One region of the Nocardia sp. NPDC058497 genome, then DNA from elsewhere that is predicted to be linked to it. Evidence: predicted binding sites of a transcription regulator. Region 1 holds the regulator's gene; each other region holds the start of a gene.

Region 1 (7,207 bases):
GTAGGTCGGCGTCAGTGCCGAGGACGATGACATCACCGTGGCGGTCGGTCCGGGCGATGGTGGCGCCGAGTGCGTCCAACGCGGCAATGATCGTGGGGTGTGGATGGCCGAAGGTGTTGTCGGTTCCGGCACTGATCAAAGCCAGGCGGGGACGGACGGCGCGGAGGAATTCCGGTGTGGTGGTGCGGGATCCGTGATGCGGCACTTTGAGGATGTCGGCGCGGATGTCGTTGTCGCGCAGCACACGGGACTGCGCTGCGGTCTCGATATCGCCGGTGAACAGGATCGTGCCCACTGCGGTGCGTACCTTCAGCACGAGGGACCGATCGTTGGCTTCGTCCAACTCCAATGAGGACGGAACCTCCCGGCTCGGTGCGAGCACCGCCAATCCCACTGCACCAAGGGTCAGCATCTGCCCAGCATGGAGTTCCATCAGCGGGATTCGGGCAGACTTCGCGATCTCGACGACCCGCTCGACACCACCGGAATCGGTGCCATGGTCAGCCGAATGCCGCTGCGCGGCAGCCTGGTCCGACTTCTCGGCGGAGTGGTGCAGTCGGGCGGTAGGCGCCGGTGGGGTGTGGAGGTGTCCGTCGTCCGGGCAGTGGTCGCTGGTGGTGCGGAGTTCGCCTGGGGCCGTTGCTATGGCGTCGACGGTACGGCCGCGGAGCGCGCCGGATAGGCCGTCGATGTGGTCGGCGTGTGGATGGGTGAGTATCAGGAGCCGGATGTGGGTGATGTGCAGGCGGTCGAGGCAGCGTCGGATTGGGCGGGGGTCGGGGCCCGTGTCGATGACCACCGCGGTGCCTGGTCCGACCGAGAGGGCGAGCCCGTCTCCCTGACCTACGTCGCACATGGCCAGTACCCAGCCGTCGGGTGGCCATCCGGGCTGCCAGAGCCGGACCGGGACGAGCACCACGGAGACGCCGAGGGCTCCGACAGCGAGCAGCCGGCGGGTCTTCGACCAGCACAAGGCCGCCACGATGGTCACGACGATCGCCGCGGCGACCAGCCCGCCAGTCAGGCCCGACTGCACTGTGACGGTGGCTCCGGGAACCGCGGCCGAGTGGTCGGCGACCGAGAGCAACCACCACAGCGGTGGGCGTGCGCACCAGAGCACCCACACCGCCGCGTCGTCCCACACGCACGCGAGGACCGCACCCACTGCCCCGATCACCGTGATGAGCCCGACCACCGGTGCGACGAGGGCGTTCGCGATGATCGCCACGAGACTCACCCGCCCCGACAGAGCGACCATGAGTGGCAGCGTCACGACGAAAGCCCCCGCGGACACCGCGACGATCTCCGCGGGCGCACGCCACCATCCGCGTGCCCGCAGCCAATCCGCCCAGCTGGGTGCGAGCAGGATCAGCCCCGCAGTGGCGAGGACCGACAGCGCGAAGCCCGCACTCACCGCCAATTGCGGTGCCACACCGAGCAATCCGATGACCGCGGCACCGAGCGCAGGCAGCGCCTGTTTGCGCCGGCCGGTCAGCAGCGCGAGCACCGTCACCGAGCCCATCGCCGCCGCGCGCAGCACACTGGGGTCGGGGCGCGCGAGGACGACGAACAGGACGACCACCCCGGCGGCGGCCGCGGCGCTGGTGCGCGGACCTGCGGTGAGCAGCCGGGTGAGTGCCAGCAACGCAGTCAGCAAGATCGTGAAATTCGCCCCGCTGACCACACAAAGGTGTTGCAGGCCTGCGATTTCGAACGCATCGCGAACATCATCGGACAGCTCGGAGGTGTCACCGACAACGAGCGCCGGTAGCAGGCCTGCCGCGGCCGGCGGTAGCGCTCGCCCTGACGCCTCGACGAGATCAGCCCGCACGTCCGCGGCGAGCCGCTGCCACCACGGCGGGGTGCCGACGAGCTCCGGAGAGGCTACCGCGTTCAGGGTCGCCACGGTCAGGTCCGCTCGATTCGGTTCACTCACCCGAGCACGGAACCGGATCACCTGCCCGGGCGACAGGTCGGTCCACTCGCCACCGCCGGCGAGGACGACCACCGCCCCACCCACTCGCATCGTCGACGCACCGCCGCCGAACTGCCGCAGCCCGGCATGGACAATCCACCGCCGCTGCCCACCGAATCCGCCGGCACGCATCGGTTTCGCGTCATCGGTGACAACGGCCAGCACCGTCACCGACCGCCCGAACGATTCCCGCAACGGGTGCGACTGCACGTGATGCTCACGCCAGGCCCCCGCCGCCCCGAAACCAGCCGCAAGCAGCATCGTCGCCAGCCCCGCCACCGCGACAACTCGCCACCGCTCCCGCTTGTGCGCGATCGCCCACAACAGCACAACCCACAGCCCGATCGCCACCACCACAGCACCGACCGCCAGCATCAACCCCGCGAGCCACCCGAGCGACACCGCGACAATCGTCGCCACCCAGCACCCGAGCGCGGCAGGCACCAGCCGCATATCGAGAATCTGCCGCTCCGGCTCCTCCACCACCTCCTCTTCGCGCGGCGCCGCCCTCATTCGCCAGCCGGGTTCGCGCCCGGACCATCGCCACGCGCCGCACTACGCCCGAGGACCGATGGGACACCGAAGCATCCGAATTCCATACTGCTGTACGAATGCTCGACGCAGTCCACGAAGCAGGGCGAGAAATCACCTGTCGATGCCACGTTGTCCGCAGTTGACCTGACGCATTGTGCGGCTGATGCCACGCGGCCAGCGGTCGAAGCCACGTGGCCTGGTCTCGATGCGACGCTGCCCGGCGTCGATGCGACGGGGTCTGCGGCCGATGCCAGGTAGTCGGTAGTCGACGCCGTGGGGGCTGGGTTCGACACCACGTGCTCCAGGGCCGGCACGACGCTGCCCGGCGTCGACGCGGCGGGGCCTGCGGCTGATGCCGCGAGGTCGGCCGTCGCTGTCAGGTGGTCGGGGTTGGGGGTTGAGGTTGGAGCGGGATCGACCGATGCCGGGCAATCGTCCTGCGGGTCGGTATCTCTGGTGGGGCCGGTTGTTTCGCCGGCCGCGGCCGGATCGGGAGGTCGGGTCATGTCGTCACCAGGTCGCGCAGGCGGGCGAGGCGGGCGGGGCCGATGCCGTCTACTTCGCCTAGTTGGGCGACGTCGGTGAATCGGCCGTTGGTCGAGCGCCAGGCGAGGATCGCTGTGGCGGTTACCGGGCCGACGCCGGGTAGTGCGTCGAGCTCCGCTTCCGTTGCGGTGTTCAGGTTGAGGCGAGCCTTGCCGCCCTTGCCGTTCGGGGCGGTGGCGGTGTTCGTGCCCGTGGTGCTCGCTGCGGTAGCGGGGGCGTGGTCGGCGGCGCTGATCATGGTGCTGCCCAGGGGTGGCGGTCCTGATTGGGGGCCGGTCGCGCCGACGACGAGCTGGTCACCGTCGGACAGCCGTTGGGCCAGGTTCAAGCCGGCCAGGTCGGCATCGTCTCGGGCGCCGCCTGCGATCTCGATGGCGTCGGCGATGCGGGAGCCGCTGGGCAGACGGTGCAGGCCCGGCCGGTCGACCAGACCCACCACGCTGACAACGACTTCCGTGCTCACGCTCGGGCTGGTGCCTGACACCGCGGCGGCTGTGGCGGTCGGCTCGGCACGTACGCCGATGCTCTCCGCGCGCACTACCGGCACCGGCGGTATCGCCTGCTGCGTCGGTTGATCGCGCACCACCATGATGCCGGTGAGCACGACCGCGACGAGGCCCACCAGGCCGAGTACCAGCGCACCCCGGCGTCCGGGATCGAGGCGCGCCCCGCGGAACCGTTCGGGCACAAGCCGTTGCAGGCCGCGGGGTTGCGCGCCGTCGTCGAGCCAACCCGGCGCACGCACCTCCCCTCCCGACGGCGTGAGTTCATCGTCGTCCCAACGGCCCTCGGCGCCATCATCGATACCGGCCCCTGCCGGTGTGGGTCCGCGACCTGACTCACTGCGCAAGCCGCCCGGTCCCGCCTTCTCGCGTACCGCCAGCCCGCCCAGCCGTTGCCGTACCCGCTCGTGCTCTTCGTGTCGTGACATGGCACCGACGCTACGAGGAAGCGGCCGCGGGAAACTGCCGCCGACCTGGGCATACAACGAACCTGTGGACAACCTCGAGCCTGTGGACAACTCCCGGTCAGCGGCCGCTGAGCGCGGAATCCGTGCGGTTCCAGCGAATATGGTGCGCGCATGGCCGAAACGACGTACGGATGGTGGCATGGACCTGGCACAGCGATTCCGCGACTTCGCGTTCCGCGAGGTACACAGCAATTCCCCGCTCTACCACCGGCGGGCTGTCGACATCTCCGAGGACCCTGCGGTGCTGGCGTTGATCGCCGGGCTGCCCACGAACAAACAGCAACCCAACCTGGTCCTGGCGGCCGCGCGCGTGAACGGTGCGATCACGGTGCCCTACCGCGAGTTCCGCGAGCAGCTGATCGCGCACTGGCCCGCGATCTCGGCGACAGCCCTGGCCAGGCGCACCCAGACGAACGAAGCAGGCCGCGCGGCAACACTGCTGCCGGTGCTCGCACGGCTTCCCGGACCGCTGTCGCTGATCGAGGTCGGCGCCTCGGCGGGACTGTGTCTGTACCCGGACCGTTTCAGCTACCGCTACAACGGGATCTCACTGGATCCCGCCGAGGGACCGTCCCCAGTGGTGTTGCCGTGCACGGTAACCGGCGCCGCACCGATACCGACACGGCTACCCGAGGTGGTGCATCGAGCCGGAGTCGACCTGAACCCGCTGGACGCGGGAGACATCCGGGACCGGGAATGGCTGGAAGCACTGGTCTGGCCGGGACAGGACGACCGACTCGCGAGGCTTCGAGCGTCCTGCGCGATCACTGCCGCGAACCCTCCGCTCCTGATGACGGGCGACTTGAACAAGAAAGTCGCCGAGCTGGTCCACACCGCGCCGCACGGCAGCACGGTGGTCGTGTTCCACAGTGCGGTGCTCACCTATCTGTCCGCACAGGCTCGCGAGGAGTTCGTCACCACGGTGCGCGAGCTGCCCTGCCACTGGGTGTCCCAGGAGGGCACCGGTGTGATCGCGGAGTTCGCCGATCGGCTGCCCGAAAGGGACTCGGGCACAGTGCGGATGGTGCTCGCGGTGGACGGCGAGCCGGTGGCCTACGCCGGGCCGCACGGCCAGTCGCTGGACTGGTTCGGCCCGGCGTAGCACGGACGTCAGATCCGGCGCATCACCGAGACCACCCGGCCCAGGATCACGGCCTCGTCGCCGTCGATGACCGAGTAGGCGGGGTTGCGGGGTTCGAGCTGCACATGGCCGTTGCGCCGGCGATACACCTTCACGGTGGCTTCCTCGCCGATCATGGCGGCCACGATGTCGCCGGAGTTGGCCTCGCGCTGGCTGCGGACCACGACGAGGTCGCCGTCGCAGATCGCGGCGTCGATCATCGAGTCGCCGCGGACGCGGAGGCCGAAAACCTCGCCGCGGCCGACGAGTTCACGCGGCAGGGTGAGCAGGTCGTCGGCGTGTTGCTCGGCCAGGATCGGGGTGCCCGCGGCGATGTCGCCGACTACGGGCACGGTCACCGACCCGTCGGAGCCGCCGCCCGGCGCGTGCCGCAGGAACAGACGCACATCGATGGGCCGGGTCATCGCGGCACCGCGGCGCAGGAAGCCGTCCTCCTCCAGCGCTTTCAGATGCTTGGAGACCGTGGACGTGGAGCGCAGGCCTACGGCGTCGGCGATCTCCCTGGCGCTGGGCGGGTAGCCGTGCGCGAGCACCGAATCCCGGATCACGGCGAGGATGTGTTGCCTGCGGGGCGGCAGGTGCGCGGTGTCGGGGTAGTCGAAGTCGTCGTATCCGGTCACCGGGGCATCGTAGAGGCCCGCCGGTTCAGACCGTCGGCGCAGGCTCCCGGCGTGGCAGCCCGCGGCGGAAACCGGTCCCGGTCACGAACACCCGCCGGGCACCACGAGCACGCCGAGCGCGCCGACGCCGAGGTGCACCCCCAGGGTAGGGCCGAACTCGGTGACGTAGAGCTCCTCGACTTCGGGCACCTGTTCGCGCAGCTGGGCGGCGATCGTCTCGGCGGCGTCGGCGGCCCCCAGATGCTGGACGGCCAGCGCCGCACCGTCCCCGCCCGCGGCATCCACCGCGGCCGCCACCAGCTTCGCGTAGGCACGGGATCTGGTCCGCACCTTCTCGCGCAGCTCCAGCTTGCCCTCGACCAGCTGCAGCAGTGGCTTCGTCACCAGTTCGCTGCCGAAGAACGCGGCGGCACTGCTGAGCCTGCCGCCCTTGCGGAGCTGCTCGGTGCGGTTGACCAGGATGAACGTGCGAGCACGAGCGGCGACCGCCACCGCGCGTTCGTAGACGGCATCCAGCGCCTCACCCGCACGAGCCCGGCGCGCGGCAGCGAGCACGGGCAGACCGGTCGCCAATCCCGCACCGAGCGAATCCACCAGGCGCACACGATCTTCGGCGCCCATGTCGCGGACCGCCTGCCGCCCCGATTCCCAGGTCGCCGACAGGGTGCGCGACAGATGCACGGCGACGACACCGTCGCCGTCGCTGTGGCTCAGCGCGCGTTCGTAGGCCTCGCGCAGCTCACCCGGCGAGGCAGCCGAGGTGGTGACCGAATCCGTCGAGTAGTCGATCTCGACGGGATCGATGCCCTCCCGGATCTCCCGGTCGCCGACGAGCACATGCAACGGCACCACTTCGATACCGAGCTCGGCGACGATGTCGGCGGACAGCCCGGCCGCCGAATCGGTGACCACCACAACGGGCACGGACTACCGGACCTCCTGCAGCGCCTTGGTCATCGCCGTCGCCACCGCCGCGTGTCCCGCCCAGCCCCAGTGGATGCCGTCCGGGTTCGCCGCACCCGACTCGATGTCGTCGCGCACGGCCTCACCGAGGTCGACCAGCGGCACCGAGGTACGGCCAGACCACGCCTGCAGCGCCTTGACCGCGCGCGCACGGCCCCTGTGCACCCGCCCGTAGGCATCGCACTTGTGCACCGACGGCAGCACCGCGACCACGGGCAGCTCGGGACGCAGATGGTTCAGCGCCTCGCGCGACTGCTCCAGGTAGTCGACACTCACCTTCGGCGGAAGTGCCACCGGCCGACCGAGTTTCGACAGCTTCGGCTGCAGCCAGTTGTAGGAGGCGCGCACGCCACGGCGCAGCTTGGGCGGACGGATGTAGCGGATCAGTTCCCGCAGCGCGGTGGGCAGCGGGGAGGGCAGCGTGTCCATGCCACCGACGGCGAACACGACCGCGCCTG
Region 2 (6,658 bases), on a different contig from region 1:
GCCGAAGTCGTAGTGCGGGGTGAGCTTGGCCCTGGTGTCCTTGTCGCGCACCTGCGCGAACAGGTGCGCCTTGGCCAGCGCGGCGGCGGCCTTGTTCAGCGGTTTGGCCTGCGCGTAGTGCAGCACGCCGACGACCATCAGCGCCTCGAGCATGCCCGTGTTGACCAGCCGGGCCGCCTTCTGGGTGAGCGGCACCTTGGCGAACAGCTCCTGGACGACGCCGGGGATCGGGGCGTCGACCTTGGGCACCACCCAGATGGGGGTGCGCTGGAAGACGGTCAGCGCGCCGACCTTCTTGGCCACCTCGGGCACGAGCTGGACCGCGGTGGCGCCGGTGCCGATGATGGCGGCCTTGCGACCGGTCAGGTCGTAGCCGGCGTCCCAGTCGGTGGTGTGGATGATCTTGCCCGCGAAGGACTCGATGCCGGGGAACGGCGGGGTGTAGGGCTGGGACAGGAAGCCCGTCGCCGCGAGCAGGTAGCGCGCCGTGACGGTCTCCCCGCCGGCGATCGAGACCACCCACTGCTGGTTGTCCTCGTCCCAGCGCGCGCCGTCGACGGTGGTGCCGAACCGCATCCGCCTGCGCAGGTCGTACTTGTCGGCGACGTGCTCGGCGTATTTCTTGAGCTCGGCGCCGGGGGCGAACAGCCGGGTCCAGTGCGGATTCGGCTCGAAGGAATAGGAGTAGGTGACCGAGGCGATGTCGACGGCGAGGCCGGGATACCGGTTCACATGCCAGGTACCGCCCAGGTCGTCCTCGCGCTCGAGGATCACGAAATCATGCAGTCCGAGCCGGTCGAGCTCGATACCGGCGCCCATGCCGCCGAATCCCGCCCCGACCACGACCGCGTCCCACTGAGGTGCCACGCCGAACCTCCACATACATCAGGTGTCTGTTACAGCATGACACATTATTCCGTCGGCGGCGACAGTGCTCTCGGCGAGGTCGAAAGCCGCGCCGGGGATGGTGGTGGGGCGGGCATCGTGCACGGCATGCGAACGCCGGATCCGGCGCTGACGGCGGTGTACAGTCACGCCGTACGGCGGCTGTTCATCGACGGCGTCCGAGTTGCCGCGCGATGACGAAAACCCGTGGGATAGAAGGGCGATCCTGACACAATGACGGCTGTGACGCCCGACGACGTGAGCCGCACCCACTTCGCCATGCCGACTCTGGGCCATCGCGGCTACCACGCGGACGAGGTCGACGCGTTCCTGGAATTGGTCTCGGCCACCCTCGACGGGCAGGGCGTCCTCACCGCCGACGACATCCGCCACGTGCATTTCGGCGCACCGCGTTTCGGCGGCCGCGGCTATCAGGCCGATCAGGTCGACGACTTCCTCGACCGGGTCAGGACCGAACTCGAATACCGCCAGAAGGGCGGCGCCCCGGTACCGGCGGCCCGGCTCGGTGACGATGTCGCCGAGATGCTCACCCCCGACGACGTGCACCGCATGCGCTTCAGCCAGTCGGCGGTCGGCAGGCGCGGCTACCACGAGGAAGAGGTCGACGCGTTCCTCGATCTGGTCGCTGCGACGCTGGCCCACAACGGTCCGGGCAGCCTGACCTCGGAAGACGTGCGCGGCGTCCGGTTCACCGACACCCGGCTGGGCACCCGCGGCTACTCCCGCGAGGAAGTGGACGCGTTCATCGATCTGGTGATCACCGCGCTCGAGCACGCCGAGCGCAGGCACTAGGCGGTTCTCGGCCGCCTCGATCTGGACTGACCAGAGGGTGCGACGAAGGAGTGCCCGGCCCGCGGCACCAGCCGCCGAGGATTCAGCCCTGGATGCTGTGCAGTTCGGCTTCGCGCAGGTCATCCGGGAAGACGTAGCGGCGGAACGCCCAGAAGCGGAACGCCATCGCCAGCAGTACGCCCAGGATCTGCCCGGACACGAAGTTGGCGACCGCCTGCACCACCGGATCCACATGTGGCACACGCAGATTCAGCACGTACAGCGAGATCGCCTGCGGAATCATGGTGACGCCGATGCCCAGGGCGCTGATCGTGAAGAACAGCGCGGCCTCGTGACTGCGCTGCCTGCCGCCGCGGGTGCGGAAGGACCATTCGCGGTTGAGGATGTAGGAGGCGATGGTCGCGATCAGCGCACCGAGCAACCGCGCGGTCAGCGGCTTCTCGCCGAGCACGGTCAGCTTCACCGCGTACACGACGCCGGTGTCGATGAACCAGGTGATTCCGCCGACCACCGCGAACTTCAGGAGCTCCCGATGCTTCAGGAGCTGGGAACGCAACGGCTCGGGGAGGCGCTGCACCACCGCATGGACTGCCACAGGGCCGACAGTAGACGACGATCCGGCACCGCGCCCGCCCGGTGTGGACCGGCTCAGTCGAGCAGATCCATGCTCGGGTGTGGTTCGCGGCCACGCACTTCGATGGCGCCGATGACCAGATCCGGCGGCGGCACCAGCCCGAGGTGCTCCCACGCGGCGGCGGTCGCGACCCGGCCGCGGGGCGTGCGGGCGACCAGTCCGGCGCGCACCAGGAACGGCTCGCACACCTCTTCCACGGTGGCCGCTTCCTCGCCGACGGCTACCGCGAGCGTGGACACACCCACCGGTCCCCCGCCGAACCCGCGCACCAGCGCGCCGAGGACGGCACGGTCGAGCCGGTCGAGGCCGAGCGCGTCGACGTCGTAGACCTCGAGCGCCGCCATCGCGATCGGGTGGGTGATCACGCCGTCGGCCCTGACCTCGGCGAAGTCGCGCACGCGGCGCAGCAGGCGGTTGGCGATGCGCGGCGTGCCGCGCGAGCGACCGGCCACCTCGGCGGCGGCGTCGTGGTCGATCCGCACGCCCAGGATGCGGGCCGAGCGCAGCAGGATCCGCAGCAGTTCGCCGGGTTCGTAGAAGTCCATATGGCCGGTGAAGCCGAAGCGGTCGCGCAGCGGGCCGGTGAGCGCGCCCGACCTGGTGGTCGCGCCGACCAGGGTGAAGGGGGCGATGTCGAGCGGGATCGAGGTGGCGCCCGGGCCCTTGCCGACCACCACGTCGACGCGGAAGTCCTCCATCGCCAGGTACAGCATTTCCTCGGCGGGGCGGGCCATCCGATGGATCTCGTCGATGAACAGCACATCGCCTTCGACCAGGTTCGACAGCATCGCGGCGAGGTCACCCGCGCGTTCCAGGGCGGGTCCGGAGGTGATGCGCAGGGCGGTGCCGAGTTCGGCGGCGATGATCATCGCCATGCTGGTCTTGCCGAGGCCGGGCGGGCCCGACAGCAGCACGTGGTCGGGGGTGGCGCCGCGTTGTTTGGCGCCGCGCAGCACCAGGGTGAGCTGTTCGCGGACCCGGGACTGGCCGATGAAGTCGTCGAGCGAGGTGGGGCGCAGGCCGGTCTCGGCTTCGCCGTCGGAGTGCAGATACCGGGCGGTGAGCGCGGATTCGTCGGTCTCGAAGTCGTCGGTGTCGAAGTCGTCCATGACCTACCTGTTCTTACCGAGCAGGCCGAGGGCGGCGCGCAGGGCAACGGAGGTGGTGGCGGCAGGCTGGTCGGCCAGCACGGTGTCGACGGCCTGTTCGGCCTGTTTCGCGGGGAAACCGAGACCGATGAGCGCTTCGGCGACCTGCTCGCGCACCGGCGTGACCGGGACCTGCGCACCGGGCGGACCCGCGGGCACCGGCACCAGGTTCACCTTGTCGCGCAGTTCGACGACCATGCGTTCGGCGCCGCGCTTGCCGATGCCGGGGACCCTGGTCAGCGCGGCGACATTGCTCTCGGCCAGTGCTTTTCGCAGTGCTTCCGGCTCGAGCACGGCCAGCACGGCCATCGCCAGGCGCGGGCCGACGCCGGTGACGGTCTGCAGCAGGCCGAACAGGTCGCGGGCCTCGGTGTCGGCGAAGCCGAACAGCGTCATCGAGTCCTCGCGCACGATCATCGCCGTGTACAGCCGGGCTTCCTCGCCGCGGCCGAGCCCGGCCAGCGTCGCCGGCGTGACATTGAGCCGGTACCCGACTCCCGCGGCTTCGATCACCACATGGTCGAGCGCGATCTCGAGTACCTCGCCGCGTACCGACGCGATCACCCGCGCACCACCTTCCGTTGTTCGGCCAGCCGTTGTTCGTAGCGGCGGCGGACCTCGTCCGCCTGTGCCTGCGCGGCCGCCATCCGGTCCATCAGCGGCGCCCGCCAACAATGACAGATCGCCAGCGCCAGCGCGTCGGCGGCGTCGGCCGGTTTCGGAGCGACCTGCAACCCGAGGATCCGGGTCACCATGGCGGTGACCTGCGCCTTGTCGGCGGTGCCGTTGCCGGTGACGGCGGCCTTCACCTCGCTGGGCGTGTGGAAAGCGACCTTGATCCCGCGCCGCGCCGCGGCCAGGGCGATCACGCCACCCGCCTGCGCGGTCCCCATGGCGGTTCGCACGTTGTGCTGGGCGAAGACTCGTTCGATCGCGACAGCTTCGGGACGGTGGGTATCCATCCATTCCTCGGCAGCATCGGCGACGGCCATCAGCCGCAACGCCAGCTCCGCCTCCGGCGGTGTCCGCACCACCCCGACGTCGAGAGCGACGACCTTACGCCCCGGTCCACTGTCCACCATGCTGAGCCCGCACCGGGTGAGCCCGGGATCGACGCCCATCACCCGCACCGGCAGCCCCTTCGAAGACACGAACAGTTGTTCGAAAGTCTAGAGCATCCCGCCGCGGCCACCGACCAGCGACACGAGCCCCGACACGACAGCCGCCGGTCGCGGTGTCCTCGTCGAGAACCTTGCCGCCACGCAGGATCCGGCAGCGCAGGCTAGGTCAGTGCCGCGAGGAAGACAGCGAGCGCACGGTCGTCGAACAGGACGAATCGCACCTGCTCTACCGCGGTCTCGGCGGATCGCACGGTGTCGACGGCGATGCGGGCGCCGTCGTCCATCGGCCAGCCGAAGATGCCGGTGGAGATCGCGGGGAAGGCCACCGTGCGGGCGCCCAGTTCGTCTGCCACGCGCAGGGATTCGCGGTAGCAGGAGGCGAGCAGGTCCGAGCGGTCCTCGGTCGCGGACCACACCGGGCCGACGGTGTGGATCACCCAGCGCGCGGGCAGCCGTCCCGCGGTCGTCGCCACCGCCTGACCGGTCGCCAGGTCCTTCCCGTAGTGCGAGGCGCGCAGGTCACGGCACGCGGACAGGATCTCGGGCCCACCCTTGCGGTGGATCGCGCCGTCGACGCCGCCACCGCCCAGTAGCGAGGAGTTGGCGGCATTGACCACCGCGTCGACCTGCTGTTCGGTGATGTCCCCGCGCACCGCCTCGATTCGTGTCATCGCTCCATTGTGCTGGCCGGGTCGTGCACGACACCACCGGATATCGCGGCGTACCGTCGAGACCGTCGCTGCACCCGAGTCGAGGAGAACCGCGCATGCCCACACCCACCGGCGAGGTCCTGCCGGCATCCGACGGCCAGGATCTGGTGATCACCCGGTCCCTGGGACTGCCGATCGAGGAGGTCTGGGCGCGGTTGACCGATCCGCATCTGACCGTGGCCTGGTACGGCACCTGGGAGGGCGACGCGGGCACCGGCAACACCATCAGCGTGCAGATGCGGTTCGAGGAGGGCGAGCCGTGGACGGGGATGAACATCGACGACTGCACGCCGCCGATCCACCTCGGCCTCTCCGCCACCGACCAGATCGGGGTGTGGCGGCTGGAGGTGACGTTGCTCGACACCGGGGCGGCCACCGAGGTGCGCCTGGTCCACCACCTCACCTCGGAATACCAGCTGGCCGAGATCCCGCAGATCGGTCCGGGCTGGGAGTACTACGCGGACATGTTCGTCGCCGCCTGCACCCACACCGAGCGACCGGACTTCGCCGACTACTACCCGGCCATGGCGGGGTACTACCAGCAGCGCGTGCCCTAGCCGAAACGCGAACCGCCCCAGCCGATGTGGCGGCCGGGGCGGTTGCTCGGTAGCGCCTGATCTACTCGTCGTCGAGCTCGGCGGCGACCTCGTCGGAGATGTCGACGTTGGTGTAGACGTTCTGCACGTCGTCGCTGTCCTCGAGCGCGTCGACCAGCTTGAGCACCTTGCGGGCGCCCTCGGCGTCGACCGCGACCGACACCGATGCCTGGAAGCCGGACTCGGCGGAGTCGTAGTCGATGCCCGCGGCCTGCAGCGCGCTGCGCACGGCGATCAGATCGCCGGGCTCGCTGATGATCTCGAAGGACTCACCCAGGTCGTTGACCTCTTCGGCGCCCGCGTCGAGGACGTGCTCGAGGATGTCGTCCTCGGTCAGGCCGTTCTTGTCGAGGGTCACCACGCCCTTGCGGCCGAACAGGTACGCCACCGAACCCGGGTCGGCCATGTTGCCGCCGTTGCGGGTCATCGCCACGCGGACCTCGCCGGCGGCGCGGTTGCGGTTGTCGGTGAGGCACTCGATCAGCACGGCGACACCGTTGGGGCCGTAGCCCTCGTACATGATCGTCTGCCAGTCGGCGCCGCCGGCTTCCTCGCCGCCGCCGCGCTTGCGGGCGCGCTCGATGTTGTCGTTGGGGACCGACGACTTCTTCGCCTTCTGGATGGCGTCGTACAGCGTCGGATTGCCCGCAGGGTCACTACCACCAGTGCGGGCCGCCACCTCGATGTTCTTGATCAGCTTGGCGAAGAGTTTGCCGCGCTTGGCGTCGATTCCCGCCTTCTTGTGCTTGGT
Region 3 (6,355 bases), on a different contig from region 1:
CGCGGTTCGAGGACGATCGCGCGGCCCGCCGCGACCGCGCGCAGCGGACCCTCGTTCGGCGCCGCGATCACCACTTCGGCACTGCGGCGCAGCGCCCGGTCGACGGCGTCGATCAGCCGTGGATCGCCCGCGTCGTCGCCGGCGACCAGCACCACGTCCAGCGGACCGACCCACGGCGGCAGCGAGGTGACGGGCACGATCGGCAGCCCGGCCCGGTCGCCGAGGGCGGCGACCAGCAACCCGGCGGCACGGGCCGCCCGGCCCGAACCGGAGACGAGGACCAGACTGCGCGGACGCAACTCGGACAGGCGTTCGGTGAGCGATGTTTCGGCGACCGCCGCGGCCGTCGCCCGCACCTGAGCGCCACCCGAAGCCGCCGAACGTAAGGCGCCGCCGGTGTCGGCCGCCTCCAGCGACGCGGCATCGTCGAGGTCGAATACCGGTGTTCCAGCGATCATCGCCGATCCCACCTCCCCTCATCGCGCTGTGTCGTCTGCCGGCAAGCCGTCGGCGAATACAAGGTCTGTGATTCCACTATTCCAGTCAGGCGCGGACGATGCCCAGGATCTCGGTCACGAGTTCGTCGACTTCAGCCTGCGATCCGGCTTCGACGTTGAGACGAAGCAGCGGTTCGGTATTCGAGGCGCGCAGATTGAACCAGGCGTTGGCGCCGAGATCGACGGTAACGCCGTCGAGACGGTCCACCGAGATGGTCCGGTCGGCGAACGCGGCGAGCACCGCCGCGGTGCGCTCGGCGGCGTCGGCGACGGTCGAGTTGATCTCGCCGGAGGCCGCGTAGACGTCGTAGGCGGCCATCAGTTCCGAGACCGGACGCTGCCCCTCGCCGAGCGCGGCCAGCACGTGCAGCGCGGCCAGCATGCCCGAATCGGCGCCCCAGAAATCGCGGAAGTAGTAGTGCGCCGAGTGCTCGCCGCCGAAGACCGCGCCCGTCGACGCCATCTCCTGCTTGATGAACGAGTGCCCAACCCGGGTCCGCACCGGCTTGCCGCCGAGCTCCTCGACGAGCTCGGGCACCGCGCGCGAGGTGATCAGGTTGTGGATGACGGTCGCGCCCGGCTCCTTGGCGAGCTCGCGCTGGGCGACCAGCGCCGTGATCGCCGACGGTGACACCGGCTCGCCGCGCTCGTCGACGACGAAGCAGCGGTCGGCGTCGCCGTCGAAGGCGAGGCCGATGTCGGCGCCGCTGCGGCGCACCAGCGCCTGCAGGTCGACCAGGTTCTTCGGGTCCAGCGGGTTGGCCTCGTGATTGGGGAACGAGCCGTCGAGTTCGAAGTACAGCGGCACGATGGTGATCGGGCCGAGCGCGCCGAGCACGGCGGGGACGGTGTGGCCGCCCATGCCGTTGCCCGCGTCGACCGCGATGGTCAGCGGGCGGATGTCGTCGAGGTTCACCAGCTCGCGCAGGAAGCTCGCGTAGTCGGCGAGCAGATCGGTGGTCGTCGCGGTGCCCGCGGCGCCGTCGTAGGCGGGCACGCCGTCGACGACCTCGGCCGCGATGGTGGCCAGACCGGTGTCCTGGCCGACGGGCAGCGCGTTCGCGCGGCACAGCTTGATGCCGTTGTAGCGGGCCGGATTGTGGCTGGCGGTGAACATGGCGCCGGGGCAGCCCAGCTTGCCCGAGGCGAAGTAGAGCTGATCGGTGGAGGCCAGCCCGATGTGCACCACATCCAGGCCCTGGGCCCGCACGCCGTCGGCGAAGGCCGCGGCCAGTTCGGGGGAGGACTCACGCATATCGTGGCCGATCACGACCCGGGTGGCGCCCTCGTCGCGCATCAGCCGGGCGAACGAGGCGCCCACATCCATGACGAACCCCGCATCGATCTGTTCGCCCACCACCCCGCGGACGTCATAAGCCTTGATCACGGCGTTCACGAGTTCGCCAGAGCGCGCGACAGTCGTCATGCTTAGTACCCTAGCGGCCGCACGGAGGATTCCGGGTCCGCGGGTGTGGCCTGAGGATTTACGGGTCAGGGAGGACGCGTAGGTGCCCGCGGCGGCCGGTGCGGGCGGTGCGCGGTGCCGTGGGCGTGTTGTCGCGGTAGCCGGGCTGGTCGGCGTCGGCGGGGCGGCGGCGCAGGCCCGCTTCGCGGACGGCTTCGGCCAGTGCGGTCAGGTCGTCGTCGTCGGGGGTGCTCGAGGAGAATCCGCCTTCGTGGCGCACCAGTTCCCAGCCCTTGGGGGCGGTGATGCGGCAGGCGTGGGTTTCGCACAGATCCCAGGAATGCGGTTCGGCGACGGTGGCCAGCGGTCCGACGACGGCGGTCGAGTCGGAGTACACATACGTCAGCGTCGCTACAGCCGGGTTCTTGCAGCCGGGTCGGCAGCAACGACGCATGGGGATCACGACGTCGAGATTAGCCCTCCGGTCCGCAAAAGTGGATACGGACACGCGGTGATACGACCCCGTTATCGGTGCGTCGCTACTCGGGTTCGGGATCGATCAGGTCCGGGTCGACGCCGAGATAGGTCGCGATCTGCTGGACGAGGACCTCGCGCAGCAGTTCAACGAGATCGTCGGGATCGGCCGCGCGCAGCTCCAGCGGCTTGCGGAACAGCACCACCCTCGCCCTGGTTGCCGCGCCGTGCCGGTCGACGCCCGCGGGGATCAACCGCGACAGCGGCACCGGCCCGTCGGCGACCACCTCGTCCGGCCAGGTGACCGAATCAGGGTGCAGCGGACGGATTTTCGGTACATCGTCGACGGCGATGTCGAGCTTGGTGAGCCGATCGTGCCAGCGGGTGTCCAGCGGGGCGAACGCCTCGAGCACGAGCCGGTCGAATTTCTGTCCTCTGGTGCGCCACGCGGGAACGGTGGGCGGGAGCATGGGTCCACGGACGCCACGGCCGCGGCGGGTCACCGACCGTGCGGTGGGGGCCGGGTAATGCCGCCGGGAACGTGCCATGGGAACTCGTCCGCCTTTCTCGCGTGCACCTGTCGTGCCCGTCGAGCCGGAGGACGGCGCGACTACTGGGCGTTCGCCCGAAGCACCGACGTACTGCGCCTGCGTGCTCCGGGCTGGAGCCTCAGAGTCTACTTTCGAACATTCTCTTAACCGATTCCGCGCTTCAGCCTGCGACGCTCTCGTTCCGAGAGACCGCCCCAGATGCCGAAACGTTCGTCGTGCGCCAGCGCGTACTCCAGGCACTGGTCACGTACCTCGCAGCCCAAGCAGATGCGCTTGGCCTCACGGGTCGAGCCGCCCTTCTCGGGGAAGAACGCCTCGGGGTCTGTCTGCGCGCAGAGAGCGCGTTCCTGCCACTGCTCTTCGATGGACTCGAACATCTCGTCGAAGCCCGTCACGACCAGACTCAGCCGGGGAGCCGCGACTTCGCTTGCCACGTCCGGTTCCGGCCAGCTCTCCTCGGCGCAGACAGCGTGAGCTGCGCCTGCTGTGGAATCGGTCGGCGAGACCATGTTTTCGGTCATCGTTCCGCCTCCTCACTATGTGTTAGCGCAGAATGATTCTTTCCGCCGGACCAACACACACCCCGACGGCCCAACACCGCGACGTAGTCTCGCGGGCATCCCCGAACCTGTCTTCCGGCGAGCCGAACACCCGCTCGCAAACGCCCCCGCGCTATGCCTCTCGCGGTGACCGGAATGACATGTCTGTGATTAGACACGCCGCACTCGCCGGTGGTCAACCCGCCGTCACCCTTCCGTTACACTCCGCACCGGCCTTTCGTGTTGATCTTGTTATGTGCCGTGGCAAATGACCAGCAACTTTGCCGGAATTCGTCACGAAATCATCCGGCAACCGGCACCGCCTAGGCTGTGTCCCTGTGACTGCACAACACGCGGTGCGCGAGCCCAAGATCGCCGTTCTGGTCGGCGGCGTCGGCGGTGCACGGTTCCTTCAGGGCGTCAGGCAGCTGCTGCCCGACGCCGACATCTCGGCCATCGTCAACGTCGGCGACGACGTCTGGATGCACGGGCTTCGTATCTGCCCCGACCTCGACACCTGCATGTACACCCTCGGTGGTGGCATCGACACCGAGCGCGGCTGGGGCCACGCGAACGAGACCTGGCACGCGAAAGAGGAGCTGGCGAAATACAACGCCCAGCCCGATTGGTTCGGTCTCGGCGACCGCGATATCGCCACCCACCTCATCCGCACCGAGATGCTGCGCGCCGGATATCCGCTCTCCGCGGTCACCGAAGCGCTGTGCAATCGGTGGCAGCCGGGCGTGCGTTTGATCCCGGCAACCGACGATCGCTGTGAAACCCACGTCGTTGTCAGTGATCCCGACAACGCCGGCGAACGTCGCGCGATCCACTTCCAGGAATGGTGGGTGCGGTACCGCGCGGCGCTTCCGACCCACGGATTTGCCTCGATCGGCGCCGAACAAGCCTCCCCGGCCCCGGATGTGACCGAAATCATAGCCGCCGCCGACGCCGTGTTGCTGGCCCCCTCGAACCCCGTCGTGAGCATCGGCGCGATCCTCGCCGTCCCCGGAATCAGGGGCGCGTTGCGCACCACCGAGGCCAAGGTGATCGGCCTCTCTCCGGTGATCGACGGAAAGCCGTTGCGCGGCATGGCCGATGAGTGCCTGTCGGTGATCGGCGTCGAGTCCACCGCCGAGGCGATCGGGCGGCACTACGGTGCCCGCTCGGCCACCGGCATCCTCGACGGCTGGCTGGTGCACTCCACCGACACGGCCGAGGTTCCGGGTGTCGAGGTGCGCAGTGTGCCGTTGCTGATGACAGACCCCGAGGCGACGGCTGAAATGGCCCGTGCCGCACTGGAATTGGCGGGAGTGAAGCCGTGAGCGTGCTGCCCGACCACGCGGCCGACGAGCTGCGGATCCTCCCGGTCACCGGTCTGCCGGAGTTCCGGCCCGGCGACGACGTCGCCGAACACCTTGCCGCGCAGGCGCCGTGGCTCGCCGATGGTGACGTCGTCGTGGTCACCAGCAAGATCATTTCCAAGGCCGAGGGCCGCATCGTCACCGCGCCGACCGACCCGGAGGAGCGCGACACCGCCCGCCGCAAGCTCGTCGACGACGAGGCCGTGCGGGTGCTCGCCCGCAAGGGCCGCACCCTCATCACCGAGAACCGTCTCGGCATCGTGCAGGCGGCCTCCGGCGTCGACGGCTCGAACGTGGCCGAGGGCGAACTGGTGCTGCTGCCCACCGACCCCGACGCCAGCGCCAAGTCGCTGCGCGCCGCGCTGGCCCAGCTGCTCGGGGTGGACGTGGCCGTCGTCATCACCGACACCATGGGCCGGGCCTGGCGCAACGGCCAGATCGACGCGGCCATCGGCGCTGCCGGGCTGCGCGTGCTGCACGACTACGCGGGCGCGGTCGACGGGCAGGGCAACGAACTGCACGTCACCCAGGTGGCCGTGGCCGACGAACTCGCCGCCGCCGCCGATCTGGTCAAGGGCAAGCTCGGCGGCGTTCCGGTCGCGGTGGTGCGCGGCCTGGTCACCGACGACGACGGGTCGAGCGCGGCGGCGCTGCTGCGCGGCGGCGTCGACGACCTGTTCTGGCTCGGCACCGCCGAGGCGATCGAGATGGGCCGCAAAGAGGCTGTGCCGCTGCGTCGTTCCGTGCGCGCCTTCGCCGACGAGCCGGTCGAGCCGGAGCGGATCAGGGCGGCTGTCGCGGCTGGGCTCACCGCACCCGCGCCGCATCACACCCGCCCGGTGCGCTTCGTCTGGCTGCGTAAGCCGAAGCTGCGCGCCCAGCTGCTCGAGGCCATGGCCGAGCAGTGGCGGGCAGACCTCACCGCCGACGGGCTCGAGCCCGAACGGGTGGAACGTCGCGTCGCGCGCGGGCGCATCCTGTTCGACGCTCCCGAGGTGATCATCCCGTTCTGCGTGCCCGACGGCGCGCACGCCTATCCCGACGCCCGCCGCCAGGCCGCCGAGCAGACGATGTTCACCGTCGCGGTCGGCGCCGCGGTGCAGGGCCTGCTGGTGGCGCTGGCCGCCGACGGCCTGGGCAGCTGCTGGATCGGGTCGACGATCTTCGCGCCGGAGGTCACCCGCGATGTCCTGGGCCTGGACGAGGACTGGATGCCGTTGGGCGCCATCGCGATCGGTCATCCGCTCGACGAGCCGGCCCCGCGCACCGTCGGCTCGCCCGGCGCGGGCCTGGTGGAGCTGTGAGCGCGGAGTCGCTGCGCGCGTCGGCGACCGAGCTGCTCACCGCCTGGCAGCCCCAGGCCGGACCGGATCGTTCGCTGCGGGAGGCGATGCTCGCCTTCCTCGGCTCGGCGCCGAACGGGTGCCTGCGCGAACACGCGCCGGGCCACATCACCGCCTCGGCGATCGTGTTGTCGCACGACCGCCGCGAGGTGCTGCTCACCCTGCATCCGCGGGTGGGCCGC

What was found. Region 1 encodes LexA, which represses DNA repair genes until DNA is damaged. Its sites were predicted from a motif close to CGAACANNTGTTCG; they were not measured.
Region 2: a site for LexA is predicted at 4,631-4,644, ahead of ruvC (crossover junction endodeoxyribonuclease RuvC). Genes of this name have one in related genera too.
Region 3: a site for LexA is predicted at 3,572-3,585, ahead of cofD (2-phospho-L-lactate transferase). Genes of this name have one in related genera too.

The regions. Positions count from the first base shown of each region.
Region 1 is NZ_JBHXMY010000063.1:3,749-10,955, forward strand. It holds gene ACFWPJ_RS07220 (ComEC/Rec2 family competence protein) at 1-2,458, opposite strand, end outside; gene ACFWPJ_RS07225 (helix-hairpin-helix domain-containing protein) at 3,012-3,986, opposite strand; gene ACFWPJ_RS07230 (DUF2332 domain-containing protein) at 4,165-5,127, shown strand; gene lexA (transcriptional repressor LexA) at 5,136-5,786, opposite strand; gene ACFWPJ_RS07240 (DegV family protein) at 5,868-6,710, opposite strand; gene octT (diglucosylglycerate octanoyltransferase) at 6,714-7,207, opposite strand, start outside.
Region 2 is NZ_JBHXMY010000033.1:39-6,696, reverse strand. It holds gene ACFWPJ_RS04305 (flavin-containing monooxygenase) at 1-867, opposite strand, end outside; gene ACFWPJ_RS04300 (hypothetical protein) at 904-1,083, shown strand; gene ACFWPJ_RS04295 (DivIVA domain-containing protein) at 1,120-1,698, shown strand; gene ACFWPJ_RS04290 (GtrA family protein) at 1,781-2,293, opposite strand; gene ruvB (Holliday junction branch migration DNA helicase RuvB) at 2,347-3,441, opposite strand; gene ruvA (Holliday junction branch migration protein RuvA) at 3,445-4,044, opposite strand; gene ruvC (crossover junction endodeoxyribonuclease RuvC) at 4,041-4,610, opposite strand; gene ACFWPJ_RS04270 (O-acetyl-ADP-ribose deacetylase) at 4,763-5,272, opposite strand; gene ACFWPJ_RS04265 (SRPBCC domain-containing protein) at 5,368-5,868, shown strand; gene ACFWPJ_RS04260 (YebC/PmpR family DNA-binding transcriptional regulator) at 5,930-6,658, opposite strand, start outside.
Region 3 is NZ_JBHXMY010000098.1:7,511-13,865, forward strand. It holds partial or broken gene ACFWPJ_RS09850 (tobH protein) at 1-458, opposite strand, end outside; gene ACFWPJ_RS09855 (phosphomannomutase/phosphoglucomutase) at 544-1,923, opposite strand; gene ACFWPJ_RS09860 (DUF3499 domain-containing protein) at 1,982-2,356, opposite strand; gene ACFWPJ_RS09865 (metallopeptidase family protein) at 2,442-2,924, opposite strand; gene ACFWPJ_RS09870 (WhiB family transcriptional regulator) at 3,071-3,304, opposite strand; gene cofD (2-phospho-L-lactate transferase) at 3,805-4,791, shown strand; gene ACFWPJ_RS09880 (coenzyme F420-0:L-glutamate ligase) at 4,788-6,134, shown strand; gene ACFWPJ_RS09885 (NUDIX hydrolase) at 6,131-6,355, shown strand, end outside.